Chitinophaga caseinilytica: one gene and its partner. The protein of the gene in region 2 interacts with the protein of the main gene of each other region in a pairwise test. Links are inferred from orthologs where the notes say so. Each region holds a gene or a part of one and is shown on either strand. Other genes may lie near its edges.

What was found.
Region 1: the proteins of WJU22_RS09565 (region 2) and WJU22_RS18055 interact in binary tests that used the Escherichia coli proteins (3 or more experiments, as listed by UniProt). The link is inferred for Chitinophaga caseinilytica from one-to-one orthologs.

What each region holds. Positions count from the first base shown.
Region 1 is NZ_CP150096.1:4,393,125-4,407,641, forward strand. The notes cover bases 9,239-12,120. They hold WJU22_RS18055 (ABC-F family ATP-binding cassette domain-containing protein), read right to left. Parts: upstream 11,708-12,120; coding sequence 9,770-11,707; downstream 9,239-9,769. Other genes in these bases: WJU22_RS18050 (S41 family peptidase), read right to left, coding at 9,239-9,595; WJU22_RS18060 (hypothetical protein), read left to right, coding at 11,779-12,120. Outside these bases: WJU22_RS18020 (sensor histidine kinase), read right to left, coding at 1-841; WJU22_RS18025 (hypothetical protein), read right to left, coding at 993-1,835; WJU22_RS18030 (hypothetical protein), read right to left, coding at 1,914-3,314; WJU22_RS18035 (TonB-dependent receptor), read right to left, coding at 3,371-6,607; WJU22_RS18040 (FecR family protein), read right to left, coding at 6,628-7,629; WJU22_RS18045 (RNA polymerase sigma factor), read right to left, coding at 7,674-8,228; more of WJU22_RS18050, read right to left, coding at 8,234-9,238; more of WJU22_RS18060, read left to right, coding at 12,121-12,363; WJU22_RS18065 (SMUG2 DNA glycosylase family protein), read right to left, coding at 12,367-13,056; thrS (threonine--tRNA ligase), read left to right, coding at 13,258-14,517. UniProt on the Escherichia coli protein: Genetic data indicate it may be involved in ribosome assembly or function.
Region 2 is NZ_CP150096.1:2,254,986-2,269,936, reverse strand. Bases 6,174-9,489 are described here. They hold WJU22_RS09565 (2-oxoglutarate dehydrogenase E1 component), read right to left. Parts: upstream 9,122-9,489; coding sequence 6,374-9,121; downstream 6,174-6,373. Other genes in these bases: rpsT (30S ribosomal protein S20), read left to right, coding at 9,395-9,489; odhB (2-oxoglutarate dehydrogenase complex dihydrolipoyllysine-residue succinyltransferase), read right to left, coding at 6,174-6,278. In the rest of the region: tRNA 2-thiouridine(34) synthase MnmA, read left to right, coding at 1-319; WJU22_RS09585 (Fmu (Sun) domain-containing protein), read right to left, coding at 374-1,537; WJU22_RS09580 (serine hydrolase domain-containing protein), read left to right, coding at 1,655-3,064; more of odhB, read right to left, coding at 4,380-6,173; more of rpsT, read left to right, coding at 9,490-9,649; WJU22_RS09555 (M14 family zinc carboxypeptidase), read left to right, coding at 9,817-10,224; WJU22_RS09550 (hypothetical protein), read left to right, coding at 10,221-11,573; WJU22_RS09545 (hypothetical protein), read left to right, coding at 11,685-12,227; WJU22_RS09540 (hypothetical protein), read left to right, coding at 12,286-12,636; WJU22_RS09535 (hypothetical protein), read left to right, coding at 12,723-13,277; WJU22_RS09530 (beta-ketoacyl synthase chain length factor), read right to left, coding at 13,334-14,350; WJU22_RS09525 (beta-ketoacyl-[acyl-carrier-protein] synthase family protein), read right to left, coding at 14,340-14,951. UniProt on the Escherichia coli protein: E1 component of the 2-oxoglutarate dehydrogenase (OGDH) complex which catalyzes the decarboxylation of 2-oxoglutarate, the first step in the conversion of 2-oxoglutarate to succinyl-CoA and CO(2).

The DNA of each region.
Region 1 (14,517 bases), 2.1 Mb from region 2 along the record:
CCCTTTCCATCTGGATATGAACCGCATTCGACGCACGATGCGAAATGTGCTTGAAGGCGTTTTCCACGAAGGGCATGAGCAGAAGCGGAGCAATGTCGAAATCCTTCACCCCGTCGCCCTTCCCGAAATGAATCTCGTACTGCGCGCCATGGCGGAGCCTTTGCAGGGCGAGGTAATTCTCCAGGCAGGAAATCTCTTTCGCGATGTCGATCTTTTCGGTATTGCATTCATAGAGCTGGTAACGAAGCAGATCGGAAAACCGGAGGAGCGTTTCCCGCGCCAGCGTATTTTCTTTATGAATGAGAAAATAGATCGTGTTGAGGGAATTGAAGAGCGAATGCGGGTTGATCTGGGAACGGAGGAACTGCAATTCCTGTTCGGCCCCTGCGCGCAGGGCGCTCTGCAACCGGTGAACGGTCCGGATCTGATCGATGTAGAACTTGATCCCCGCCGCCGCGCCCACCATGAAAAACAGGGGGATGTACACGTCGTACAACTGGCTGTTCAAAGTAGCGTTCGGCCAATGTGTGATGGTGGAAGCATAAGGCCGCAGGATCATGTTCAGCACTTCGATCACCACAAACCCCGTAACGGCCACCAATGCAATGAAACTCGCGGCAAAGGCAACATAACGCTTCGTATAGAGGAACTTCGGGATCAATACGTAATTGGAGAAATACACCGCGCCCGCCAGCGACAGCACCTTGAGCAGCCCCGCAAGCACGGTAGGCGTGAGGTCGGGGTAATCGTCTATCCGCAATGTGATCCACACCACAAAGAACGCGACCCAGAAGAATACGTGATGCAGCCGCAGCCGGGTGATTGTTTTCAGGATATCCATATCGCCGTTAATATAAATGTACGCAATTTGACCGGGACCGGAATTACACGAAATGCGCGGTAAACCGGACGAAATGCATCATTCCCAACGGAAAAGGCGGCCCCCTGTCAAGGGCCGCCATGCCTGGAAATGGAAATCCAGGGGCAGGGTTTTACCAGGTAGTCTGGAACAAAGGCTGGTCGTGGTACTTGTCCCTTCTCGGAACAGGATCTTCCGGTCCGCCCATCTTCAGAATGGATGTAATGAATTTGTATACCGGCAGCCCGTCGGCCGTTGGCGGCCGGTTGGCGTAGATGGATTCGCTGTAGCCTTTCGTCCGCGTAAACGGCGTGGGGAAGATGACGATATCCTGTATAATGGCGTCGTTAGACGGATCGATCAGTTTGAACAGATAAGTGGTGTTCCGCCCATACACGGTCATGGGCAACTCCAGGTACGGGGAGAATTCCCCCCGCTTCAGGCGCAGTTCGCCAAACGGCGTTTCTTCCGCAGCGATGGGGCGCACGCCCAGGTTCACGCGGTAAAAGACCATTTTCACTTCTTCGGGCAATTGCGTATCGTAGTAATAATAACGGATCTTTCCGGCGGAAGGCTGCGAAGGGTCGGCCTCCGTTCCGGAACCGGCGCCCTGGTAAATCCGGGGCTTTTCGTCCGGACTGATCGCCAGCAACTGGTAGCTCGTTTTTCCATTGACCATCACCGAAGTGTCGAGCACGGTACTGTCTGTTCCGGTCACTTTCAGCACCAGGTGCTTCAATCCCTGGCTCGGCCCGGGGATGAGCTTGCTGGCGAAATTCTGTCCCTGGTTGAACAGCAGGCTATCGGTAACCACCGTTCCATCCACGATCACCTGGAACGCGGTTTCCGCGTGGGGGGTAAAGAACCAGGACAGCGTCAGCTGGTAGAACTCGGGCTGCGGTACCGCCTCGCCGTCTTTCTGACAGGCAGCCAGGCACAGGAAAGGCAGCAGCAGGAAAAGGATGTATTTTTTCATGTGTCGTATTGTCGGAATGGGAAAGAAAGGGCGGACGTGCATCCGCCCTTTCCGGTTATTCATCATGCGGATGATTTTTTAGAAACGGATCCAGGAATCTCCCAGCCAGTAATTACCGGAAGCGTCCAGGGCACCACCTTTATACGTGGTGGAATTGTAAGCGAAAGCGCAGTTCAGGGGCGACAGGCCACAGAAGTTCGTGCCGTTGCTCGTCGGTGCCCCGGCAGGCGCCAGCGAAGCCGTCAGCGCGTCGAAGTACTCGGCGAAGATGGCCGGGAACGCGTCTGTCAGGTTCAGGCCGGCCACGGTGTTGCTCGTGGTGGAAGCATGCGGCGTGAAAGTGGCGAATGCAGTTACACAGGCCTGTACGGCGTTGTTGAAGAAGTAGCTGGAATCGGTACGGGTACCGCACAGCACGCTGTTGTTGTAAGAGTTGATCGTCGGGGTAGATTCCAGGCGAACAGCGGTGGGGTAACCGTAAATGATGGAGTTGCGCATGGCGAACAGCGAGTTGTTGCGGAAACGGGCGCCGTTCAGCAGCTGGTTGGCGCTGGTTACGGTGCAGTTCGGAGCGCCTACGATCGTCATGTTGCTGATAACCGGACGGCTGTAGCAGCTGGAAACCTGGCCGCCGTCTGATTCGATACCGTTGGAGTTGTTGGCCGCATACTCTACGGAAGGCTTGATCACGGAAACGATAAACTGGAGGTTGCCTTTGTAACCGAAGTCGAAATCGAACTGATCGTCGTTGTTGGCCAGTGCCAGCAGGTATTTGCCGTTCACGTTGCCACCGAAGATCTCGAATCCGTCGTCGGCGCCATACATCACCTCTACGTGATCGAGCGTTGTACCGCAACCTACGCCGCCCAGGGTAAGGCCGTTCAGCTCATTACCTTCCTGGATAACGGCGCCGGCATACTCGATGCGGATGTAAGAAAGGGTACCGGAATTGTCGCTGGCGATATTGCCGCCATAGGTATAGTCGATACCTGCGGGAACGATCACGGGATTGATCCCTTCGATCTGTGCGGTACCGGTGGTGGTGCACACCAGCGCGTCGCCCAACACCACTACACCGCCCCAGTCGCCGGGGGCTTTGGTAGTTTCGTTGGAAGTGAACACGATGGGGCAATCTGCCGTACCGGCGGCGTTGATCGTAGCGCCACGGGTAACGATGAGCGCGGAAGCGTCGCTCGCAGTGGCTTTTTTCACGCCTTTAATTACCGTACCGGGCTGAATGGTGAGGGTACCATTCTTCACCCAGGTTTTGCCGTCCAGGATGTAGCAGGTATCTGCATACAGGGTACGGTTGCCGCTGATAACATCGGGGAGGTCTTTGGGAGCGGTTTGACAGGGTTCGCAAACGGCAGCGGCGGTACCGGCCAGCAGGGAACGGTCGTCCTGCGGCTTTTGACCGTCTTTTTTACATGCAGCAAATGCGGTAGCTGCCAGGGCCATCAATAAATAGTGCTTTTTCATGGTGCAATTTTGATGTCGTTAACTTGTCGGGTTTATCATGATGAATAACTGCGAAATCATAACCGGTAACTCACCGTCATCGACCAGTTGGTCCCCTTGCGCGTCCGCTTTAGCTTCCAGTCGGAATCGGGGTTGTATCCCATTCCCTTCGGATCGTCGGTATTGCTGTACTCGATATTCGGCGGGCTTTGCGGTGGACGGGCGTCCGGATATTTATTGAAATAATCGATATAGTATTGATTGAGGACATCGGCCACGTTCAGCCTGATTTCCATCCGCTGTTTCAACAGGCGGGCGTTCAGTTGCAGATCGAGCTGGTTGCGGGGATTTTCGTACGTGTCGTCATAATCGTCCAGCCCCGCGAAAATCACCCTTCTGCCGAACCGGTTGAACGTGACGTTTGCGCCGAAATACGTGCCCTGCCAGGAAAGCCCGGTGTTGATGATGTAGGGAGAAAGCCCCTGCAGCGGGCGTTTCCGCTCGTTCTTCGTGGAGTCGGTAGAAGGCTTCGGCGGATGCCCGGCCGCCACCAGCTGGATGTTCTCGTTGTCATAGGTCACCTTACTGTCCATCACCGTGAGGTTGGCGGTCAGGAACAGGTTTTTCCAGAAACCGGAGGTTTTGCTGATAAAGGAAAAGGAATGCCGGTAATCCAGTTCCAGCCCTTTATTGACGGCACTTTCCAGGTTGAAGTAGAAAACGCCGTAGCGGTTGTCTGCAGAAACGTAACTGACGGTTTCCACCGGTTTATCGTATTTCTTGTAGAATACGGTGAGCGCCAGTACTTCCACCGGGCTGGGATACCATTCGAACCGCAGGTCGGCGTTATGCGCCCGGCTGTATTCCAGCCCCTGGATGCCTTTCACGTCTTGCCGGAGCTTAAGGTCGTAATACATGAAGGACGCGCGTTCGCGGAAATCGGGGCGGGCGAGCGTTTTGCTGTAAGCGCCGCGGATATTGAGCTGGGGCGTTAACTGGTATACGATATTGACGGAAGGCAGCCAGTCGGTTTCGCGGTAGCTGATGGTGGTGTCTTTAGCCCTGACCGTGCTGCCCTGGACGATGCGCGTATAGGTATGCACGTCCATTTTACTGCTTTCCATCCTTACGCCGGCGATGACGCGCAGTTTCGGCAACGGTGTTACGTCGGCCATGAGGTATCCGGCATGCAGCGCCTGTTTTCCGTCGTAGTGGTCTGCCGCATCAAGACCGGAAGTGGTGGTGGGGAAATAGGTGAAATATCCCGCGCGGAAATTTTCCGGTTTGAACACTTCATAATCCGGCTTTCCATACCCCAGCGAGTCGGCGATCCGGATCCGGTCGGGGTTGTTCATCCCAACGGAAGTGGGCGCCAGCATCACCTGTGCGTATTCCGCATTCCGGAAAGTGCCCCAATACCCGGTTTTGATCTTCTGCGCCCGCCCCGCGAACTGGAAGGGGAAGGTGAGATCGCCACCGATGTTCCTTTTCTTTTCCTGTAGCCGGTTGGCATAAAGGCCGCCTTCCTTGATGGTGGATGTCTGCAGGCGGGAATATTGGTACATGAGCAGGGGGAGGCCTGTTTTTGGATCGATGCCCAGGCTGTCGCCCACGGAATACCGGGTGTCCGGCTGTTCCTTGTTCACGGTGGCATGGTCGGCGAACCAATTCAGTTTGAGGTGCTGCCCCAGTTTATGCTCGCCTTCGAGGCGCGTCTGGAAAAGGCGCCCCGCTTCCACGATGGAGATGTATTCGTGCGAGCGCCCGGCGCGACTTTTATCTTCCGCTACCTGCACGATGTTCTCATGGGTAAATCGGTTATTGTACACATTCCGCCACACTAGTTTGTGCTTCGGTGTCTGAAAAGCCAGGTTTCCCAATGCTCCCACGGCGGAGATAAAATTGAATTGGCGGCCGTTGTCGACGATAGTGGGGCTTTGCCGGAACCAGGCATCGAAGGTCTCGATGTTTTCTTCATGACGGTACGTGCCGGCCAGTACGAGCCCCAACGTCCTGTTCCCTGAAAAACGTTTGCTGCCGCCCATCGACAGCTGGTACTGCTGCATGGGCTTGGCGGTAAAACTGCGGAGGCCGTAGAAGTTGGGGATTTTTCCGTTCATGGCGTTCAGCCCTGCCTGGTCACTCTTTTCGGAAAGCTTCGCGAATTCCGTACTGCTCCATTGCCGGTCGAACCAAAGGCGCTCCTTGCCCGGCGCGCCCCAATAATCGCTTTGGAGGCGGCGCGTGCTGAGAAATTCCTTCCCCGTGCTTTGCGAATTGAAACCCGTACCGGCCAGCACCTGCAAAAAGGGCGACGCCGGAATGTCGAGCGTATTGACCTGTACGAGGCCGCCGGTGAACTCGCCGGGCAGATCGGGCGTGGCGGTTTTGTTGACCACCACATTGTCTATCAGATTGCTGGGAATGATGTCAAAAGAAAAATTGCGGCGGTTGGGCTCCGTACTGGGGAGGGAAGACCCGTTCAGCAACATGTTGTTATACCTTTCGCTCATCCCGCGGACGATAACGAATTTATTATCCTGCACGGTAAGCCCGCTGATGCGCTTGAGCACCTGGCCCACGTTGTTGTCGGGCGTCCGGCGGATCTGTTCCGCGCTGATCCCGTCGCTCACGGCGGCGTTATTTTTCTGCCTGGCGTATAGGGATGAAATAGATTCCTTATTGGCGGACGAAACCACTTCCACGCCGCGCAACGTGCCTTTGGCGGGCTGCAGCGTCAGGTTGAGGGTGCGCGTCTGGCCGGCGGCCACGTTCACGTCATTGATCTTCTTGGGTTGATAGCCGATGTAGCGGACCTGCAGCGCGTACGATCCTTCCGGCAATTCGAACAGGAACTTCCCGGCGATGTCGGTGACCTGGCCCGTGTTGCCCGCCATGATGGTGGCACCCGCCAGCGGATCGCCGGAACCGGCGTCTACCAGCACGCCAGACAACCTGCCGGTAGCTTGTTTCGCCGGCACGGCCTTCCTGGCGATGATTACCGACCGCCCGTCGATCTTGAACCCGTAAAGCGTGGGCGCCAGGGCTTCACGGAGCGTTTGCTGCAGGGTGGCCTGCCGGAGGTTGACGGTCACGGGGGCGCGGAGATCCACTTCATCCTGAAAGTAATTAAACGTGTACCCGGTCTTGCTTTCCAGGTAGTTGAACAAATCCTTCAGGGTGGATTTTTCCAGCTTCACATCGATTTTCTGCTCCGACTGCCAGGCGAATGCGAAAGCCGGCAGCAACGACAGGACCAGGGCAAGGAAACCCCTGTTCCCCGCACGGAGGAAAAATGGTACAAATGCATTCATGCGTAAATTCTGTTTTTAAATTATGGCAGGTGAGAAATGGCGGTGATGATGATAAGACTGTCTTGTTGCCGGTACCGGAAGCGCCCCATGCTGCCCAATACCCGGAGCATGTCGCCGTGCCGCTGGTCGCGGAACGAGGCTTTGACGGGGCGCATGAGCAGCCGTTTGTCTTTCGTGTAATATCGGTACCCGAAAGCGTGTTCCAGTTCGTCGAGGGCTTCGCCGAGCGTTTCCCCGTCGAAATGGAATTCCCGTTGCTTCCAGCTGCCGGGTTTGCCGGAGGGCTTGCCTGGCACGAGTTTCCCGTCGTGCTTCGACCAAATCCCCGTTTTACCGGGCGTCAGGATGAGGGAAATGCTTTTATGCCGCATGGCCACTTTTCCCGTGGCAACGGATACGCTGGCGCCGGGATCGTTATGGTAATTGCGCATGTTGAAGGAAGTGCCAAGCACATCCACTTTCACACTGTCCATTTCCGCGCGGAAAGGGCGGGAAGGATCGATACCCGCTTCCACGAAAATCTCACCTTCCAGCAGGCGCAGGGCGCGGTGGCGGGCATCGAAGGTTTCCGGGACTTCCAGCGTGGTGGCGCCGTTTATCCAGATCCGCGTTTTGTCGGACAGTGTCACGAGCCGGTGCTCACCCGCACCGGTGCTGAACTGCATCCAGCGTGTTTGTACGGCCACGGCCTGCTGGCTTTCTTCTATACTTTGCCACCAGGTCAGGGTGGCCAAAGTGCCCGCAACAACGAACAGCAGCGCGCAGGCGGCCCGTAACCAGGTCATGCGACGGACCCTGGCCCTGGGCCTTACCTGTGCCATAATGCTGCTGTACACTTCAATCTGCTCGCTTTCCGGAACGAAGGCAGGCACGGTTTCCGTCCATTCCCTTTCCGGGAAAATGAGGTCCAGCTCATCGTCTTCCAGCGCCTCCAGCCGCTCCAGCAAAGCCTTTCTCGCGGCTTCGCCGAGCGTTCCGCCGGATAGCGAGCGGAGATATATGCGGATCTGTTGTGCGTTCATGACAGTAATACGCTAATAGGGAAGGGTGACAGACATTTTCCGTGTTACCATAACGTTAAGTCGCCGGCAGACCGCAGCAGCACCAATACATACAATACCTGGACATCCAGCCGGGTGCGCAGCAGCTTACGGATTTCGTTGACATGGCGCTCCACGGTTTTGGCGGAGATGCCTTCCATTTCCGCGATCTGGCGGTAGGTGAGGCCATCGTCCCAATGCATGCGGAAACACCGCTGTTTGGCGGTATGGAACGTGCGCAGGGTGCTTTCGTAAATGGCGAGGTAATCTTTTTCCAGCAGGGAAGAAGCGGTGCTGTCGGCCGCGGAAGTTTCATCGTGCCTTTCGCCGAGCTCCTGCATGGGCAGCCGGCGCGCCCGGAAATGGGAGATCATCGTATTCCTGACGATCGTGAACAGCAGCGCATCCGGCGGCTCGGGCGTCGTGAGGCGGTCCCAGTGCTTCCATAGCTTGATGTACACTTCCTGCGCGATGTCGTCGGCATGCATATTCGCCCCGATCACAGTGGCCAGGTAGGCTTTTACGCGCGGATAGGTACGTTGGAAGTACTGTCGGAAAATGATGTCTTTCTCTGCAGGCATGCGTTTCAATCTTGGTGGATGATGGGGAAGGATGCACCGGCGGCTTGGATATGCGGGCTACTGTAAACCGCTTTCATGGAAGCGTTCCGCGCATCTGGCGGACTTCGGTAGCGGCCGGGATAAATGAGCGACAGCGCCTTCCCGGTCAGCGCGTCTTCCGCGGCAGCCATGGGCGCCAGCGGCAGGTGCTGTAATTCGTTCACTTTGTATGTTGGTAAAATCCCGTCATGGTACGCGCCTTCTCCGCGCGCATTGAATAACCGGTAAGCGATGAGTTGGATTTTCCAGGGCACCTGGCTGCTTGACAGGATGAACCCGGCCAGGTCTTTCCCGAAAGTGGTATCGCCGATGTGTATCACTTCCGTCCAGGGTTTGAGGTTATTGATGAGCAGTTCGGCGGAGGAAACGGTGGCGCGGGTGGTGAGGATGAAAACCCTCCTGAGCGGGAGCCTCGCAGCTTCCAGCGTTTCCATCGTGCTGCCGGCCGCCTGGCCGGATGTGCGCAGTATCTCAGCCAGCGTGCGCGAAAACCGCCCCGTCAGCCGGTTCCCTTCAAATTTGATATAGGTATCGCTGCCCCGGAGCGCGGGCGCCAGGAGGGCAGACAGCTTGGCGCAGGTGGCCACGGAGCCGCCGTCGTTGTACCGCAGGTCGAGAATGAGCTCCTGCGCGCCGGTGTTCCTTATTTTCCGGAAGGTTTCCAGGAGCGAAGGGTCGCCGTATTCCTGGAAGGAACGGTACGCAAGATAGATGGTGCGCACGCCATCATGCAGAAAAGTTACCGGCGACGACAGCAGCGCGCTGCCACCAGGCAAAGGCGCCAGTTGACGGGGCGTCATTTCCATTAGTACGCCGCCCTCCGCTTTCGCCGGGGTGATCGATACATCGCCGGATGAAGCCTGTAATACAGCCGCTTCACGACTGCGGATGGGCGAACCGTTCACTGCCAGGAAATAATCGCCGCGACTGAATCCCGCCCGTTCCGCCGCGCTGCCGCTGCTGACGTACAACATCACACCCGTCAGTCCTTTCGTCCAGCCAGGATGTTGTATCAGCGCAAAATGAATACCATAATGGTAAAAAGTGCCCTCGGGAACGGGGAGGCCCGGCTGCCGCACGATCCACGAAAAGGGATCGGATGGGTTTCGCAATGCATGGAAAAATGCAGGCGGCGCCAGTTGCATTTCCGGATTGGCGGGCAGCTGTTCCGACCATAAATAAAACCGGCGCATACTGTCCAGTATCCATTGGTTATAACGGTGAATGGAATCCCGTTCCGCCGGCGCAGGCAGATCGCCTTTGCGCCCGCAGCCGGTCCAGAGCAAGACCAGGATAACGAGGCAACGGATGGGAAGGGGCGGTTTCAATTTGCGGGTTCGTTTCTCCAAAAATTAAGAACTCCCGCAGCAATGCCAATTTTACGAGGTTAAGTTTTAATTAAGGTTGACGGTGGGAATCCCCGCTTACTGAAAGCCAATATTTTGCAAAAAAATCCTCCCCAGCCAAGGCGGGGAGGACCGTTATATTTTAAAAGCAGTGGGTTATCCCTGGATTTTATCTTCCAGCTCCATCGCCTTTTCGAAAGCCGTCTCATATTCGCCGGTTGCTTTCGCCAGCTCGGCAGCCGCCGATTTGTAACTGATTTCGGTGGATTTGAACTTCACTTTGTCTGCGTAAATGTCCGGGTTGGCCATGTCCGCTTCCAGTTTTTCTACTTTTGATTTCAGATCGCTCAGCTGCTTTTCCAGGTTCTGCACCTGGCGCTGCTGTTTCTGGAGCTCTTTCTTCAGGTTATTATCGACCGGTGCTTTGGGCTGAACCGGGGCGGGAGCGGGAGCGGCTTTCTTTTCCTTTTCAGCTTTCACGGGTTGCGCATTAGCGGCCATGCGTTTCTTCCATTCTTCCCATTCGCCGTACGTGCCGTCGAATTCCTTGATCTCGCCATCCACGATCTCCCAAATTTTATTCGCCGTTTTGCTGACGAAATAACGGTCGTGGCTCACCAGCACGAGGCTGCCTTCATACTTGCCCAGTGCATCGATGAGCATGTCTACCGAGTTCATGTCCAGGTGGTTCGTAGGTTCGTCGAGCAGCAGGAAATTCGCCTTGCTGATGATCACCTTGGCCAGCGCCACGCGCGCTTTTTCACCACCGGAAAGGATGCGGATCTTTTTGAAAACATCGTCGCCCTGGAACAGGAATGCCCCCAGCAGACCGCGGAGCTCCATTTCCGTGTTGCCGCTGGCGCAGCTTTTCAGCTCTTCCAGTATCTCGTTGTCCAGATGCAGGGATTCCAGCTGGTGCTGCGCGTAGAAGCTTGGTACCACGTTATGCCCGGGAATGCGTTCCCCGTCGAAGCTGTCCGTTCCCGCGATCACGCGCAGGAGGGTCGATTTACCTTTACCGTTGGCCCCGATCAGCGCGATCTTGTCGCCGCGGTTGATTTCGGCGCGGGCGTTCTGAAGGATGCGCAACGGGCCGTATGCTTTAGACACGCCGTTGAGTGTGCAGAGTATTTTGCCGGGGATTTTGTCTACGCTGAAGTTCATCCTGATTTTCGACGGACCGTTATCTACCTGCTCCACGCGCTCCAGTTTATCGAGGCGTTTCATGATCGATTGTGCCTGCGCGGCCTTGGAGGCTTTGGCCTTAAACCGTTCGATGAAGCGTTCCTGCTGGCGGATGTAATCCTGCTGGTTCTCGAATGCGCGCTGTTGCAGCTCGCGGCGGAGTGCCTTTTCTACTTCATAATCCTCGTAATTGCCGGCGTAGTGGTGCAGTTCCTGCTGGTACAGCTCCACGATCTTATTCACCATGCGGTCGAGGAAGAAACGGTCGTGCGATACGATGATCACGGCGCCGTCGTAATTGCTGAGATATCTTTCCAGCCATTCGATGGAGGGAAGGTCGAGGTGGTTCGTCGGTTCGTCGAGCATCAGCACGTCCGGCTGTTGCAGGATGAGTTTGGCCAGCAGCACGCGCATGCGCCATCCGCCGGAAAACTCGCTGTAGGGCCGCTCCAGGTCGGCGGTGGAAAAGCCGAGGCCTTCCAGTACGGTAGCGGTTTTGTGACGGATGTTGTAGCCGTCGAGGATATCGAATTCATGCAGTTTTTCGCTATACGCCATCAGGAGGGCTTCGTCTTCGGAATTTTCCAGTTGCCGGGTCATTTCCTCGAGCTCCTTTTCGACTTTCACCGCTTTTTCGAAGGCGGTCATGCCCACGTTCAGGATGGATTCGTCGGATTCGAAGCTGAGCAGGTCCTGGTTGAAGAACCCGATGGTCGTGTCTTTCCCTTTATTGAGACTGCCTTTTGAAATGGTGTATTCTCCGTTGATAATGCGCAGCAGCGTGGATTTGCCGGTCCCGTTGAGGCCGATGAGGCCGACCCGGTCGCCGGGTACGATGTGCCAGGTGCTGTCTTCTACGATGGTCCTTGCGCCGAATTCGAAAGTAATGTCCTGCAGTGCGATGAGCATGTTGAAATCGATATTAAACCCGCAAAGATAGTCAAATTATTCCATCTATATTTGTTGAAAACAAGGAATGTATGGGCAGCAAATTATGGTCGGGGGGATGGATGATACTGTTGGCCGCCGCGGCCTGCACGCAACCTGTGAAAGCGCCGGCCGGCGAAGGGGAGAACCCGGTCGTGGAATTCAGGGGGATCACCGTCCCTGCGGTGCTGAAAGACTCGCTGCGCGGGGTGATGGACGGGTACAAAGTTTTGTCAGACGCCCTGGCCAAAGAAGACACGCTGCTGGCCGACGCGGCGGCAAGGCTCATGCGCCAGCGGCTCGATAGCCTCCCTTTATACCGCTCCGGCCTGGATTCTGCACATGCCGGCGCCCTGGAACTGAATGCGGGCAGCATTTCGGCGGAGTTGACGGCCATGGTACTGGAAGATGGTGGACTGGAAGGCCGGCGGCAGTCGTTCTGGATGGCTTCCGAGCTGTTGTACGACCTGCTGCAGCAAACGGGGCCGGTCAATGGGGTGAAATATCATTACTGGTGCGGGGAGGCTTTCGGTGGAAAGGGGGCTTTCTGGCTGGGAGATTCCGCGGCGCTCGCCAATCCCTACGGCGGGAAGGCGGATTGCGCCGAGCCGAGGGATACGATCGGTCAATGGCGCTGATCATCAGATATCAAACGCTGTAAGATATTTATCAATATATTCCTGTTTGCTTTTCAGTTTGTATTGCATAACGAACCGGGGATGTTCCAGCGGGATGAGCTTTTTGAAGAACCCTTCCGCCGCGTTCACCTGTTGCACGAAAGCGGCATTTTTACCCGTCCCCAATACGTAGGCTACATCCCGGTTGAGCCCGAATTCCACCTGTTTCCGGAGGCTATCCACCATAAAACCGTACACCGCCGCGGTGAGGGCTTTGCTGTCATAATAATTGTAATTCACTTCCTTGCCGCCGGGTTGCCGGATGGTGAAGCCCAGCGGGCACATCGAGCCGATGTAAAAATCCCGGTAAAACGCCTCCGGCCCGCCATATGCGGCGATCACATCGTACACGAACACGGAAGAAACTTCATAGGATTTGAACCCGGGGTACGAAATGCCGCAGGGGTCTGCCAGGCGTTTGGAATCCGTGAAAGGCACGCCGGAAAGCGCGGCGCCGAAGCGGCCGGGGTTGATGCCGATGATCATCCGCCGCTGGTGGGTTTCCCCGTAAAACTTCCGGTAGAACGCTTCCATCACGGGGATGACGGAGGGGTTCTCGGCGAAGGGGTTCATGATCCGGATGCCCGGCGGCAACTTGCCATGATAGGAGAGATGCGTGTTGAAGTGAATGATCTTGTCGGCCATCGTTTTCATGCCGCAAAAATAGGGAAACGGGATTTGTTGGCCGGCAGCCGGGAAAAACGCCCGGGAACGGGGCGCCTGCAGGGTTATTTCAGCCCGATTATCGTAATTCGCATGCATTCATATCCCGCTGATTTAAATCAACTCATGCGGATTTTCAAATTCGTTGCGGATTTCGTAATTTCGCATGCATTTTATTTGAGAAAAGGATTTATGATCAACATTACATTCCCGGATGGCGCTGTAAGACAGTATGAGCAAGGCGTAACTGCACTGGACATCGCAAAATCCATCAGCGAAGGGCTGGCCCGGAAGGTGCTGGCGGCGAAGGTTAACGGTCAGGTGGTAGACGCCACCCGCCCCATTTCGAAGGACGGCACCCTGCAGTTGCTGACCTGGACGGATGCGGACGGCAAGGCTACCATGTGGCACTCCTCGGCGCACCTCATGGCGGAAGCGCTGGAAAGCATGTATCCGGGAGTGAAGTTCGGCTACGGCCCCCCGGTCGAGAACGGCGGCTTCTTCTACGATGTAGACCTGGACGGCCGGCAGATCTCCGACGAGGAGCTCCGCCAGCTGGAAGTCAAAATGAACGAACTGGCCAAACAGAACAACGCCTATATCCGTAAAGACGTGTCGAAAGCCGACGCGATCGCTTATTTCAAGGAGAAAGGCGATCCCTATAAGCTGGACCTCCTCGAGAAACTCGAAGACGGTTCCATCACCTTTTACACCCAGGGTGCGTTTACCGACCTCTGCCGCGGGCCGCACATCCCCAATACCGGCTTCATCAAAGCCGTAAAACTGACGAACATCGCCGGCGCCTACTGGCTGAGCAACGAGAAAAACAAGATGCTCACCCGCATCTACGGGATCACGTTCCCTTCACAGAAGGAGCTCGACGAATACCTGACCCTCATCGAGGAAGCCAAAAAACGCGACCACCGCAAGCTGGGCAAGGAGCTCGAGCTCTTCGCGTTCTCCGAGCGCGTAGGCCTGGGCCTGCCCCTGTGGCTGCCCAAGGGCGCCATGCTCCGGGAACGCCTGCAGTCATTCCTGCAACGCGCCCAGGTGGAAAGCGGGTACCTGCCCGTGGTAACGCCCCACATCGGCAGCAAACAACTCTACGTGACCTCCGGCCACTATGAGAAATACGGGAAAGACAGCTTCCAGCCCATCCATACGCCCGAAGAAGGCGAGGAGTTCCTGCTTAAACCTATGAACTGTCCGCACCACTGCGAAATTTATAAAGCGTCCCCGAAGTCATATAAAGACCTCCCGGTTCGCCTGGCGGAATTCGGCACCGTTTACCGGTACGAACAGCATGGCGAGCTGCACGGGCTTACCCGTGTGCGGGGCTTTACCCAGGACGATGCGCACCTTTTCTGCCGGCCAGACCAGGTGAAAGACGAGTTCATCAAGGTGATCGACCTCGTGCTGTACGTGTTCAAAAGCCTCAATTTTACCGATTAT
Region 2 (14,951 bases):
CCTGGGCCGCCCCATCTTCGTCACCGAAATCATCCCCGAAACCAATACCGTGGTGCTGGGCGACGAAGTGGAGCTGAACCGTTCGGAAATGAATGTCGGCGGCATCAACCTCGTGAAATACGACCAGCTTTCAGAAGGCATGGAAGCTGTCGTGAAAGTGCGGTATAAAGACAAGGGCACCCTCGCCAACCTTTATCAAGGCGAGGACGGCCTCACCAAAGTGCATTTCTACGAGCAGGTAAAAGGCATCGCGCCCGGACAAAGCGCCGTTTTCTATGAAGGGGACGATGTGCTGGGCGGCGGTATCATCCGCAGATAAGGAAAAAACTTCCGCAAAATATGAGGCCCCTCCGAGCGGAGGGGCCTTTTTTTATCACTTGCTTCGCTGCGCCACGGTCACGAACATGGAATCCGCGAACCGCCGGAACCCTTCCACCACCGTACTTTCCACGATCCGGAGCCCGCAATCCCGCTCCAGGAAAGCGGCCGCGTCTTCGTTCTCTTCCCGGAACACCGAACAGGTAATGTAAACAAGCGTTCCCCCCGGCGCCAGGAACTTCGACACGTTCTTCGCGATCTTCTTTTGCAACGCAGCATACTCCGCGATTTTCGCCGCTTCGAAGAAATACAGGTTCTCCGGAGACCGGCCCCAGGTACCGGATCCGGTACACGGCGCATCGAGGATGATGCCGTTGAAAGATGTATGCGGCAAATGGCCGCCGAGCCCGGGATCGGTAAGATCGAGCGTGCGCGACGCATAATCCCGTATTCCCGCTTCAGCAAAGCGTTTGCGGAGGTTATCGAGGATAGATGAACGGACGTCGCTCACCAGCAGGCGGATATCCGGCTCGTGATCGTGCAGGAGGATGGATTTGCCCCCGCTGGCGGCACAGCAGTCCCACCAATATTCCTTCGCTTTGGGATGGAACCGCAGCCCGGTTTCCTGGGAAGAAAGGTCCTGTATCTCGTACCAGCTTTTCTCCGGCAGGATGGCTTCGGTTTTGGTGCCGTTGGGAAGGGCGATGGCGTCTGTTCCGACGGTCGCGTATACGACGCCGGCCTGTTCCAACTGTTTGACGATCGCTTTCTTTTTACCGGGGCGTGCGCGGATGAAGAGGCGGGGTTGCTGGAAGAAGGATCGGGTGAACGCATCTGCCTCGATGGAGGGCGACAGGTGATCGGGGAAAGGGAATACGGCGGCGGGGTCCCAGTCCAGCTGCGCGATGGCCAGTTTTTCAGCCAATGGCGCCGAAATGTGTTTGGCGAATTCCGGGCGCAGGGATTCCAGCATGGCGTCTGGGGCCGTTTCGCAGAGGAAGGTGGCCAGCAGGAGGCGGTCTTCCACCGGCATGTCCATTTGCCAGCGGCCCAGCCGGTAATAGCGGTAAACCAGCTGCTGGACGGTTTTACGGTCGCGGCTACCCATTTGGGGCCTCGATTTGAAGAATTGCTTCAGAAAATGGTGCAGCGGCACGCTGCCATCGTATTCTTCCAGCACGGCTGCGGCCGACCGGAGGTAATTTTCCCATCGCGTCATGGGCGCAAAGATAAACCTATCCCGCGAATGCCGCATTTCGAAACCGGCCTTTACCGGTTGATCACACTGCCGTCATTCGTATAGTGAAAACCGTAATTTTAGGAAAAATCCCCTTCCATGCAATTCATCAAAACCCTGTTTTGCCTCCTGCTTCCCCTGGGCACATTCGCGCAAACCGCCCGGGAAAACCAGCGCCGGGTAGAAAACAACCTCATGCCCTGGGTACAATTCGAAGGCCGGGCACCCATGCGATTCAACATCGAAGAAAGGTTGAAGGCCCTCGAAATCATCGGCGTAAGCATCGCCGTGGTCCGGAATTACAAAGTGGAATGGGCGAAAGGATATGGATATGCCGATAAGGAAGAAAATCGCCCCGTTACTACCGAAACCCTTTTCCAGGCCGCTTCCATCAGCAAATCCGTTAACGCCGTCGGCCAGCTGAAACTGGTGCAGCAGGGGAAAGTGAAGCTGGATGAAGATATCAACGTTTACCTGAAAACCTGGCATCCAGACACCAGCCGCGGAAAGATCACCCTGGCGCACCTCCTGAGCCACACCGCCGGCCTCAGCGTGCACGGTTTCCCGGGGTATGAAGCCGGCCAGCCACGGCCTACGGTTGAACAGATTTTACAGGGCAAGGCACCCGCCAACACGCAAAAAGTAACACCGCTGTTCGCACCGGGCGAGAAACTCGAGTATTCCGGCGGAGGCACCACCGTTTCCCAACTCATCCTCAGCACCGTTACCGGGGAACCGTACGACCAGTTCATGCAGCGCGAAGTACTGGACCCCATGGGCATGACGGCCAGCACTTACAGCCAGCCGCCCGCCCCGGATAAGGCGAAACAATTGTCCAGCGGATATTACCGCGACCGCAAACGTGTTCCCGGAAAATACCATATATATCCCGAACAGGCCGCCGCAGGCTTGTGGACCAACCCGCTCGACCTGTCCAAATTCATCATCGAAACACAACTCTCGAAAGAAGGAAAATCGGCCAAAGTGTTATCGCAGGCCATGACGCAAACGCGCCTGACGCCGTACCTCAATGAAGAAGGGGGCCTCGGTGTTTTTTATACGCCCGGCAAGCAGTGGTTCGCGCACTCCGGCGATAATGAAGGCTTTTCCTGCACTTACTATGGCAGCGTGGAAGGCGGGAACGGATTGGTGATCATGACCAATTCGGACAATTCGCTCATCATCGACGAAATCGTCCGCAGCATCGGGGAGGTGTATGGGTGGACGGACCTTATGCCGCATGAAACCCTCAAACCCACCGCGCCTTCAGACAGCGTAAAAAACGCCTGTCCAGGTACATATAAAATGAACGACCAGCAACTGAAGATCCAACCCTCCGGCGATGGGCTCGTCATAACATTCGAGCAAAGCCCGGCCTGCAAGGTCTACTTTACCTCGCCCAACACTTTTGTCATCACCGAACTGCCGGCCATGTTCGTGGTGGAGAAAGACGCGGTGGTCCTGAAGTTCAGGGGGCGCGAATTCCGGCACGTCCGCCAGAAAGATTGATCTGCATTCCCCAAAAGATAGGAAGGGCGGCCGTTTGTGCCGCCCTTTTTGATGTACCCTCCCGGCAATTCCCCAAACGTCCCGCTTTCCTTCTTCACCTTATCAAGCGGATCAAACTGCGGCGGATCGTGTAATGAAAACCGTAATTTCATGGAAAATCCCCCACCATGCAATTCCTCAAAACCCTGTTATGCCTCCTCCTTCCGTTGGGCGTATTCGCACAAAGCGCGCAGGAAAACCAGCGCCGTGTGGAAAACAGCCTCAGCCCCTGGGTTACGTTCGAAGGCCAGCAACCCTTGCGGTTCAATATCGAAGACCGGCTCAAAGCCCTGGAAATTCCCGGTGTCAGCGTGGCTGTCATCCGGAATTACAAAGTGGAATGGGCGAAAGGTTATGGATATGCCGACAAGGAAGAAAAACGCCCCGTCACCACCGAAACCCTCTTCCAGGCCGCTTCCATCAGCAAATCGCTCAACGGTGTGGCTATCCTGAAGCTGGTGCAGGACGGGAAACTGAAGCTGGACGAGGATATCAATACTTATCTCAAAACCTGGCACCCCGATTCCAGCAAAGGGACCATCACCCTGGCGCACCTGCTGAGCCACACGGCCGGGCTTACCATCCACGGTTTCCCGGGATACGAAACCACGGATAAACTGCCCACGCCCGAACAAATCCTACTGGGCCAGAAACCCGCGAACACGAGTGAAGTCAAGCCTTTTGCCGCGCCCGGTGAAAAAATGCAATACTCGGGCGGTGGTACAGTTGTGACCCAACTGATCCTGCAAACCGTTACCGGCGAACCTTACGAGCGATATCTCCAGCGCGAAGTGCTCAACCCCATGGGCATGACGCAGAGCTTCTTCAACCAGCCGCCGCCTGCAAACAAGGCCGCGATCTTAGCCACGGCGTACGAACGCGACGGAAAGCCCGTCAAAGGGAAATATCATGTGTATCCCGAGCAGGGCGCCGCCGGACTGTGGACTACCCCTACCGATCTGGCGAAGTACATCATCGAAACACAATTGTCCAAAGAAGGGAAATCGGCGAAGGTATTGTCGCAGGCCATGACGCAAAAACGCCTCACGCCGTACCTGGACAAAAGTTCCGGCCTCGGCACTTTCCTTAAATTCAACGACCGCTGGTTCAACCACAACGGCGGCAACTGGGGATTTGCCAGTATGTATTACGGTACGATGGAAGGCGGCAACGGATTTGTGATCATGACCAATTGCAATAATTATCTCATCATGGATGAAATCACAAGGGCCCTGGCGGAGGTGTATGGCTGGAAAGATTTCCAGATCGCGGAAAACTATCCCCTCCTCAATTCGATACCCGATAACCTCATGACGAAATACACCGGGCAGTTCAGGAGCGAAAGCGGGAAAACCAATATCGTGATCAGCAGATCGGGGAATGCGCTTTCGGCCGTATTCAATGACGGGCCGGCATGTAAAATGTATTTCACCAAACCGGAATCGTTCGTCATCACCGAAGATCCGGCGACGTACACATTCTCCGGGGATACGCTGAAACTGTGGACGGGCAGGCCTCCGACGGTCAATTTCCTCCGGAAGAAATGATCCAAATAAAAAGGGCGACCATTGCGGTCGCCCTTTTTTCGATATACAATTACGGTAATTATACTTTCAGCAGTGCTTTCACTGGGATCCTTGCCGAACAGGAGCTGTTCGGGATTTTCGAGCATGTCTTTCACACGAACGAGGAAACTTACGGATTCGCGGCCGTCGATGATGCGGTGGTCGTAGCTGAGGGCAACGTACATCATGGGGCGGATCACGACCTGGCCGTTAACGGCCATGGGGCGTTCCTGGATTTTGTGCATGCCGAGGATGGCGGATTGCGGGATGTTGATGATGGGCGTGCTCATGAGGGAGCCGAACACACCACCGTTGGTGATGGTGAAGGTACCGCCGGTCATCTCGTCCATGGTAAGTTTGCTGTCGCGCGCTTTGGTTGCGAGTTCCACCACTTTCTTCTCGATGTCTGCCATGCCGAGGCTTTCGGCGTTGCGGATCACCGGTACCACGAGCCCTTTGGGGGCGGATACGGCGATGGAAACGTCGCAATAGTCGTGGTAAATGATCTCGTCACCGTCGATGTAAGCGTTCACTGCGGGGAATTCCTGCAGGGCGAAGCAAACGGCTTTGGTGAAGAAGCTCATGAACCCGAGGTTCACACCGTGGGCGGTTTTGAAGGTTTCCTTGTATTTGGAGCGGATCGCCATGATGTTGGTCATGTCTACCTCGTTGAACGTGGTGAGCATGGCCGTGGTGTTTTTCGCTTCCACGAGGCGGCGCGAAACGGTTTTGCGGAGGTTGCTCATTTTCTCGCGACGGTCTGCGCGGGAGAACAGTTCCTGGCCGATGGCCACGCCGGGGTTCTGGAGGGCGGCGAACACGTCGTCTTTCATGATCTTGCCATGGGCGCCGGAGCCTTTGATGCTGGCGGGGTCCACTTTTTTGTCGGCGAGCACGGCGGCGGCAACGGGACTGGCTTTCACATCGTTGGGGATGGAAGTGACCGGGGCCTGTTGCGCGGCGGGAGCGGCTTTCGGTGCTGCAGGGGCGGCCTGGGGCGCGGGGGCCTTGCCGGCCGGGCGTGCGGCGGATGTATCGATCTGGCAGGCTACGTCGCCGATGAGCAGCGTATCGCCTTCTTTCGCGATGGTTTTGAGGACACCGGCTTCTTCGGCATTCAGCTCGAAGGTGGCTTTCTCGGATTCCAGCTCGCAGAGCACTTCATCCCTTTCCACATAATCGCCGGTTTGTTTGATCCATTTGATGAGGGTTACTTCACTGATGGACTCCCCAACGGTAGGGACCTTGATATCGATCGTGCCTTTGTTGGACGCGGGCGCGGCGGGTGCGGCCGGTGCGGCGGCTTCGGGCGCCGGTGCCGGGGCGGGTGCTGCTGCTGCCGGAGCAGCAGGTTGCGGCGTTACGCCTTCCGTTGCGTCTGTGTCGATGGTGGCGGCTACGTCACCGATGTTGATGGTGGCACCTTCTTCGGCCACGATCTTCAACACGCCGGATTTTTCGGCGGTCAGTTCCAGTGTGGCTTTTTCGGACTCCATCTCGCAGAGCACGTCGTCCTGGTGCACGAATTCGCCGTTCTTCTTCAGCCATTTAGCGATGGTAACTTCGCTGATCGATTCTCCTACCTGAGGTATTTTAACTTCGATAATCATGTGTATAACCCTCCCGTAAAATGTAACGTTAAAAATTCATGGGTAAAATTAAGGGGATTCCGGTTAGCGCGGCTTCCTTTTCTTTTACTTTATGCTTAAATGTTGAATGCGGTGTCGATGATTTCCTGTTGCTCCTGGGCGTGGACCTTGCCGTAACCCGTTGCCGTGGCGGCGCTGGGGTTGCGGGAGATAACGCCGTAGTTGAACTGTTTGAGGTTCATCTGCAGGAATCCCGCGGCGCCCATGTTCAGGGGCTCTTCCTGCACCCAGAACCACGTTGCGCCCTTGTACTTCTGCTGGATGGCCTCCAGTTGCGCGATCGGCAGCGGATACAGCTGCTCCAGGCGAACTACCGCCACATCCTTCCGGTCTTCCTTCATCTGCTTTTCGCTCAGGTCGAAATACATCTTGCCGGTGCAAAGCAGCACTTTCTTCACCCTTGCCGGTTCGGTGATGAACGGATCGTCCAGCACTTCCTTGAACCCGCCCTGCGTGAAATCGGTAACGGGGCTGTAGCTCCGTACGTGGCGCAGGTTGGCTTTGGGCGAGAAGTTGATCATCGGCTTGCGGAACGGCAGCGCGAGCTGGCGGCGCAAAGCATGGAAGAAGCTGGCCGATGTGGTACAGTTGGTAATGAAAATATTGTATTCGGCACATTGCTGCAGGAAACGTTCCAGGCGGGCGCTCGAGTGCTCGGGGCCCTGCCCTTCGTAACCATGCGGCAGCAACATCACCAGCCCGCTCTGCTTCTGCCATTTGGTTTCGGCGGAAGTGATGAACTGATCGATGAGCGTTTGCGCACCGTTCATGAAATCGCCGAACTGTGCTTCCCAAATGGTCAGTGCATTAGGCGTGGCGATGGAATATCCGTATTCGAAGCCCAGCACGGCGAACTCGCTCAGCAGGGAATTATAGATGCGGAATTTGCCCTGGTTGTCGCCGATGCGGCTCAGGCGGCTGTATTCTTCGTCGTTTTCCTCGCTGCGTAGCACGGCGTGGCGGTGCGAGAAAGTACCGCGCTTCACGTCTTGCCCGCTGAGGCGCACGTCCTTACCGGATTGCAGGATGCTCGCATACGCCAGCAATTCGCCCGAAGCCCAGTCCAGCAGCCCCTGTTCGGCGAACAGCTTCTGTTTGTCCTTGAGCAGTTTATCCACCTTGCGAAGCGTTTTGAACCCTTCGGGGATGGCCATGATATCTGCGAAGAGTTTGTCGAGGTCGGCTTTGGAAATGGCGGTGTCGGGGGATTTGACGAAATCTTCCGACGTGGATTTCCGCAGTTCCTGCCACCAAACCTCAGGGGCCTGGTACTTATAGGGAAGCGGGTGTTGCTTTACATTATCGAGCCGCTCCTGGAGGTCTTTCCAGAAAGCTTTTTCCATTTCCTGCGCGATGGCCGCGTCTACGTCGCCATTGGCGATGAGCTCGCGGGAATAGATTTCGCGGGGATTGGGATGTTTTTCGATGGCTTCGTACAGCTTGGGCTGGGTGAACTTGGGATCGTCTCCCTCGTTGTGCCCGTGCTTGCGGTAGCACACCATATCAATATAAATATCGGAATTGAATTCCTGGCGGTAGCGCGTGGCGATCTCGGCCACTTTCACGGTGGCTTCCACATCGTCGCCATTCACATGGAAAACGGGCGCCTGCACGATGGAGGCTACGCTGGTACAGTAGTCGGACGAGCGGGCGTCTTCGAAATCGGTGGTGAAACCGATCTGGTTGTTGATGACGAAGTGCATGGTGCCGCCGGTGTAATATCCGCGGAGCTTGCTCATCTGCGCCACTTCGTATACCACGCCCTGCCCTGCGATGGCCGCGTCTCCGTGGAGGAGGATGGGGAGTATCTGGTCGTAGTCGCTGTTATAGATGACATCGGCTTTGGAGCGGGCGAAGCCGACAACCACGGGGTCTACCACTTCCAGGTGAGAAGGGTTGGGCGTCAGCTGCACATTCACTTCCTTACCTGCCGGCGTCTGGATGCTGGCGCGGAAGCCGAGGTGGTATTTTACGTCGCCCGAGCCCATGGTGGTGTCGGGGACGGCGGTGCCTTCGAATTCGGAGAAGATCTGTTCGTACGTTTTGCCGAGGATGTTGGCGAGCACGTTGAGGCGGCCGCGGTGGGCCATGCCGATCACGGCTTCCTTCACGCCGTATTCTGCGGCGGTGTTGATCATGGCGTCGAGCGCGGGGATGGTGGTTTCACCGCCTTCGAGGGAGAAGCGTTTCTGGCCGATGTACTTGGTGTGCAGGAACTGCTCGAACATCACGCCCTGGTTCAGTTTGGTGAGCACGCGCTTCTTCTGGTCGGCCGCGAGGGGTTTGCGGAGCGTAGTCTCCATTTCCTTTTGCAGCCATTCGATCTTTTTCAGATCGTTGATATAGGTGAACTCGATGCCTACTTTGCCGGCATAGATTTCTTTTACATGCTGAACGATTTTCTCGAGAGGAGCCTTGCCGAGGCCAACGATCTGGCCGGCGAAGAATTCCGTTTTGAGGTCGGCGTCGGTGAGGCCGAAGTGCGCGAGGTCAAGATTGGCGTGCCGGTCTTTTCTTTCGCGGATGGGATTGGTTTTGGCGATGAGGTGGCCTTTTTTGCGATAGGCCTGGATCAGGCGGTAAACGCCCAGTTCCTTCGTCAGCTGTTCGTTCGATACTCCCAGCGCAGTGGTGCCGGTTGCCGCCGCACCCGCTTTCCCGTTCGCGTTGCTTACCGCAAAGTCGAATCCTTCAAAAAATTTGATCCATTCCGGGTCTACCGAGGCCGGATCCTCGCGGTACGCATTGTACAGCGATTCTATGTACGCCGGGTGCGAGTTGGTGACAAACGAAAAGTCCTTCATTTACAACGAATTTAAGCTTGGTCTTTAATTCTGCTTTAACCTATAACAAGAAAAAAGTGTTACGGGATTGCAAATATCGCTAAAGATTTGGGATTTTACGGGCTTTTTACCGGATTTACAGGGTGGAAAACATGGCCCGGATTTCACTTTTTTTAACATCTTTGCAGAACAAAGGAAAGGGGAAGTCCGGCCAAATACCGAATTCCCGGTTTTTATTTTTGTTTATCCAAAGATAAAACATACCTTTGCCGTCCGAAACTTGAAATTTATACAATGGCAAACCATAAAGCAACGAAAAAAGACGTACGTCAGAGCAGAGCGCGTAATGAACGTAACCGTTACTACGGGAAAACTACCCGTAATGCCATGCGGGATCTGAAGAAGCTGACCGACAAGGCAGCCGCTACCGAGAACCTCCCGGAAGTGCTGTCAATGATTGACAAGCTGGCTAAACGTAACGTAATCCACAAGAACAAAGCAGCTAACCTGAAAAGCAAGCTTACCCTGAAGGTAAACGCGCTCGCTTAATTATCAGGCTGTTAAACTAATAAATCAGCTCTTCCCTGCAATACGGGAAGGGCTTTTTTCATTTCCCGTACTCCCGCCCCCCTGCTCAAATATCCACCCCACCCCTGAAGGAATCCCCCTATTGCCGTATATTTACACCACCTTCCTAACAATCAAATCATTAACCATTGATTTTCAACAGTCTAAACCGCAAATGGCGCCCCCTCGCCCTGGCAGCCCTTTTGGCCGCATCGTTCCAAACCACTCAGGCTCAAGACCTTACCACAAAATATGAACGCTCCGGCGCCCGGGAAACCGTCACCTACGCCGAATGCATCGATTACTGGAAGATGCTCGTCCGCCGCTTCCCACAGCTCCATATCCGCGAAATCGGGTCTACAGACGCCGGATTCCCCCTGCACCTGGTGACCCTGTCGCCCGACCGCGACTTCGATTATGCGAGCCTGCACCGCAAAAACCGGCGCATCATCCTCATCAACAACGGCATCCATCCCGGCGAGCCCGATGGCATAGACGCCACCATGATGCTCGCGCGCGACATCTGCCTGGGCAAAAAAAGCTCCCCGCCAACGTGACCCTCGCCATCATCCCGCTATATAACATCGGCGGATCGCTCAACCGCTCGGAATTTTACCGGGTAGACCAGAACGGCCCGGACGCCTTCGGCTCCCGCGGAAACGCCCAGAACCTCGACCTCAACCGGGATTTCATCAAAGCCGATTCCCGCAATGCCAGCACTTTCCACCAAATCTACCACCTCACCGACCCGGACGTCTTCATAGACAATCACGTCAGCAATGGAGCTGATTATCAGCATATTATGACCTTGCTGTCTACCCAGCACGGCAAACTCGGCGGGCCCATGGGCGCCTGGCTCCACGATACCTTCGAACCGGCGCTGTACAAAATGATGCAGGAAAAAGGGTACGATCTGCTGCCGTACGTGAACCATTTCGGGCCAACGCCCGACAGTGGGTGGACCGCCTTCGCCGACGGGCCCCGTTATTCCAGCGGCTACACGACCCTGTTCCATACTTTCGGGTTTGTGCCTGAAACACATATGCTGAAGCCTTACAAACAGCGCGTGGAGGCCACTTACGCCCTCATGGAGTGTTTCATCCGGTTCACGTCGGAGAACAGCGCCCGGATCAAGGCCCTCCGCGACGCCACGAAAGCCGCAGTCAAAACGCAGGAAAAATTCCCCCTGAGCTGGGAGCCCGATATGAACAAACCGCAGTGGTACACTTTCAAAGGGTTCGAGGCGGGTTACAAACCGAGCGAAGTGTCCGGTTTACCACGACTGTTTTACGACAGATCGAAGCCCTACGAAAAGCAGATCCGCATCTTCAATCACTTTGAGCCCGGCAATTTCGTGACGCGGCCGGAAGCGTATATCATCCCGCAGGGGTGGTGGGCCGTGATCGGGCTGCTGCAGGGAAACCAGGTGAAGATGCGCCGTTTGCAGCGAGATACCACGATCGAAGTGGAAACGTATACCATCAAGGATTTCAAAACGGTGACGTCGCCCTATGAGAAGCATTATCTGCATTTCGGGGTGAAGACGGAAACGTCCAGACAGCGGATCGCGTTCCGGAAGGGGGATTGGTATATTCCCATGGACCAGGTGGCCAACCGGTATTTGGTGGAGACGCTGGAACCGGGGGGCGCGGATTCCTTCCTGGCCTGGAATTTCTTCGACGCCATATTGGGGCAGAAGGAAGGGTATTCGTCTTATGTGTTTGAAGACACGGCGGGCGAATTTTTACGGTCGCACCCCGAAGTGCGGAAGGCATTGGAAGAGCGCCGTGCCGGGGATTCCACGTTCGCAAAAAGCGGTTCCGCGCAGCTGAATTTCGTGTATCGCCAATCGCCGTGGAACGAGCCGGGATTCATGCGGTACCCGGTGTTCAGGGTGGTGAAATGATGGTTGTGAGAATATCGTTTCCAGAATTTTTGGAAAATAGTGTTGGAAAAATATTTGTGTAGCCGAAAAAAATACATTCGCTGCATTCAATAACTTTTAAAATTTGAATGCATGACAGAACAACAGACACAAACGATGGTAACAGTGCTTCAGACTTTTGTGGCACAACAGGACACCAAGATGAATTTGCTTATTGAAAACATACTTTCAATAAACATGAAATTCGATTCCCTGACTTCCCAATTCCACGCCTTTCAGGGAAGATTCAATGCGCTGGAAGGGAGATTTAATTCACTTGAAGGCAGATTTATTGACCTTGAGAGAAAGGTTGATAAAGGTTTTGAAGCCCAAAGCAAACAATTCGATATGGTGCTAGAAAGAATTGTTGCCGTAGAGGAGAAACTTGAAGCGCTGGAAACCAAAACCGACCAAAGATTCAACGAAGTTGACAAAAGATTCAACGAGGTTGACAAACGGTTCGATGAAGTTGACAAAAGATTTGGCGAAGTTGACAAAAGATTCGACGAAGTTGACAAACGGTTCGACACCCTGGAAGAAAAGATGGATACCAAGTTCACTCATGTCGAAGGCGACATCTATCTTCTCAAACAGTGGTCGGGCTACAACACGGAACCGAACAACGCGATGGCCTGACAGTGCCTTGTCCAATTCTCAAATCATCCCATGTTCTGCATCCTTCTGTTAATACAATATGCAGCGTCTTCATTTGGAGACGCTGCTTTTTTTTCAGAAAAAGTTTTCCATCACTTTTAAAATTGTCATTGCTTCCATGTGTGAAAAATTCATGCAGAAATTTATCGAAACGCTCATCGCCTCGCAGGCCGGCATCCAGCAAGCCATGAATATTATCGTTCAAAAAACGGAGGAGCTCAAAAAAACGTATCCGGTTGAATCCCGCAGTTGCACTTACGAAGGTCGATTTGACGATATCGAAAATCAATTTGATCTTATCCACACCCGGTTCAACCTCATCGAGATCAGGTTAAAACCCATTGAAGACAGGCTTTTCAGAATTGAAGCCGCCCTCGAAAAAACGTCTTAAAATCGTCGACATTCATTATCCCATCATTATATGCAAGTATTTCCATATCTTTCAACTATACGATTCCCATACCTATGCAAGCCCTCATGCTCCTATTGCTTCCGATTCACTTCGTTCTCATTTACGGAGCGTTCCGGTCTACTTTTTCCGAAAGCAAGGCAAGAGAACCAAAGCTTTGGCAAATATTCTTCGCCACGTTCCTTATTCTCATCTGCATCTGCCTGTCCGCCGGGGTGCTGTCGCTCGTGCTGCTCATTTCCATCCTCGCTACCGGCGTCGCCACTTCGTGGACGTACAACCGGGAAAAATGGCAGGTAAGGAAACAGCCGCTTTGGGAGGAGATCCGGGAAGCCATCGCCTATTCTGACATCTTCCCGGAAGATATCAGCAAAGTAACCGCTATCCTCCGCGCAACTTCTTACACCCGCAAAAACCTGTTCACCCTGCTTCCATTGCTCCAGGCCGGAGAAATAAAGGAAGCACTGCTAATCAAACTCGAAAAAGCAACCGTTCCCTCCCCTATGTACATCGTCACCTTTCGTACTGCTGATGGCCGGAATTACATTTCCCTGGTACATGAAAGCGAAACGAGCCTGAGATTGGAACCAGCAGGCGCCTGGGAACAATGTCCCCCGCAATAAAAAGCCGCTGCGATGCAGGATCGATGCGGCTTTCAATAATTTTACATCAGAAAGGGTCAATGCTTTTGCAACAGGATGAACGTATGCTGTTCCCCGTAGAAATGATTATACACCAGCGCCGTTTTGTGACGGCCGGAAAGCAGTTCCTGCTGGGCGGTCCACATCCCGAAAGCGCCTGCGGTATCGTATTCGCCGCAATATTGTTTGAAGGAGATATTAGAAGCGGAAGATGGAAGTACGTTTTCTACAGCATCGTAGAAATGATCGAACCGCGTGTCGCCATTGCGGCCGCTGACGAGTAAATCCACGTCTCCTACGCTCACACCCTGCTTTTGCAGGAATTGTGCGACCGCGGAAGCCACCTGTTCAGGCGAAGGCTTGTAAAGCATCTGTATGCCTTTCACTTCGACCGGCGCGGGTTGCGTGCCGACGAGGAAAAACACAGCACCTTCTCCGGCAATGGTGCCCGGTGTTTGGGACGCCAGCAAATCCGCCGGCTGGGTGAGCGCGGTTTTCCAGTAGCCGATGCGGCTTTTGATGAAGAAATGCTCCACCGTCATTTCGTCGAAACCACCTGCCAGCACACTTTCCGCATTGCCCTCCTGGATCTGCAGGAGGCTGTCGAGCAGGGCGTGTTCGAAGGAGAAACCCCTATGCACAAACGTATTGTTATAATCTGTGCACTGCTGTTGCAGGGCAATGAGGCCGTTCACGGAGTTATAGGTGGATTGGATGAACGGCGTGGGATTGAGCGCCGTTTCTTCGTAAGTGCGGATATCGTGGAGGAACTTCTCCGTGTCTTGCAGGCTGCCGCGGCCCGTTCCCGTGATGATAGCCCCGGGCACGGGGGCGTTGGCGTTACGAAGGCATTGCAAAGCCGCCGTGAGCCCCATTTTGAGCAGTCGGCTCATACGGCGCAGGCTGTTGGGCGGAATGAACCCCGCGTATCCCGGCTCCTGCGCGCGCAGGAGGTTCCGCTCTTCGAGCGGGAGGAACTGCGGTACATAATCCCCCGAAAAGCTCTGTTGCGGGGAAATCGCCGCACTGGCCTGTATGTAGCACTTAATTTCCATATTTACTGATCACGAGTGATGCATTGTTGCCGCCGAACCCGAAGGAGTTGGACACCACGTTCTTCACGGGCGATTCTTCCAGCAGGCGCGTTTCCGGCGAGATGCGCAGCTCTTCCATGCGCGTCGTAAAGTTGAGGTTCGGCCAGATCATCTGCCGGTTGATCGCCAGCACGGAATAGATCGCCTCGATGGCCCCGGCTGCCGCGAGGGTATGGCCGGTAAAGGGCTTGGTGGAGCTGAACGCCGGCACCTCGTCGCCGAAGAGCCTTTCCAACGCCCGGCCTTCCGACACGTCGTTGTTCAACGTAGCCGTGCCGTGCACATTCACGTACTGCACGTCTGCCGGCGTAAGTCCGCCCATTTCCAGGGCTTTCCGCATGGCTTCGAAGGCACCGTCTCCCTCGGGCGAGGGAGACGTGGGATGGAAGGCTTCGTTGGTATTGCACCACCCGCTCAGTTCGGCCATGGGCCTCGCTTTGCGGCGCTGTGCGAAACTTTCCGATTCCAGCACGAGATACGCCGCGCCTTCGCCCAGGTTCAGACCGTTACGATCATTGTCGAACGGCAGGCAATGCCTTTTATCGATATTCTTGAGGGAATT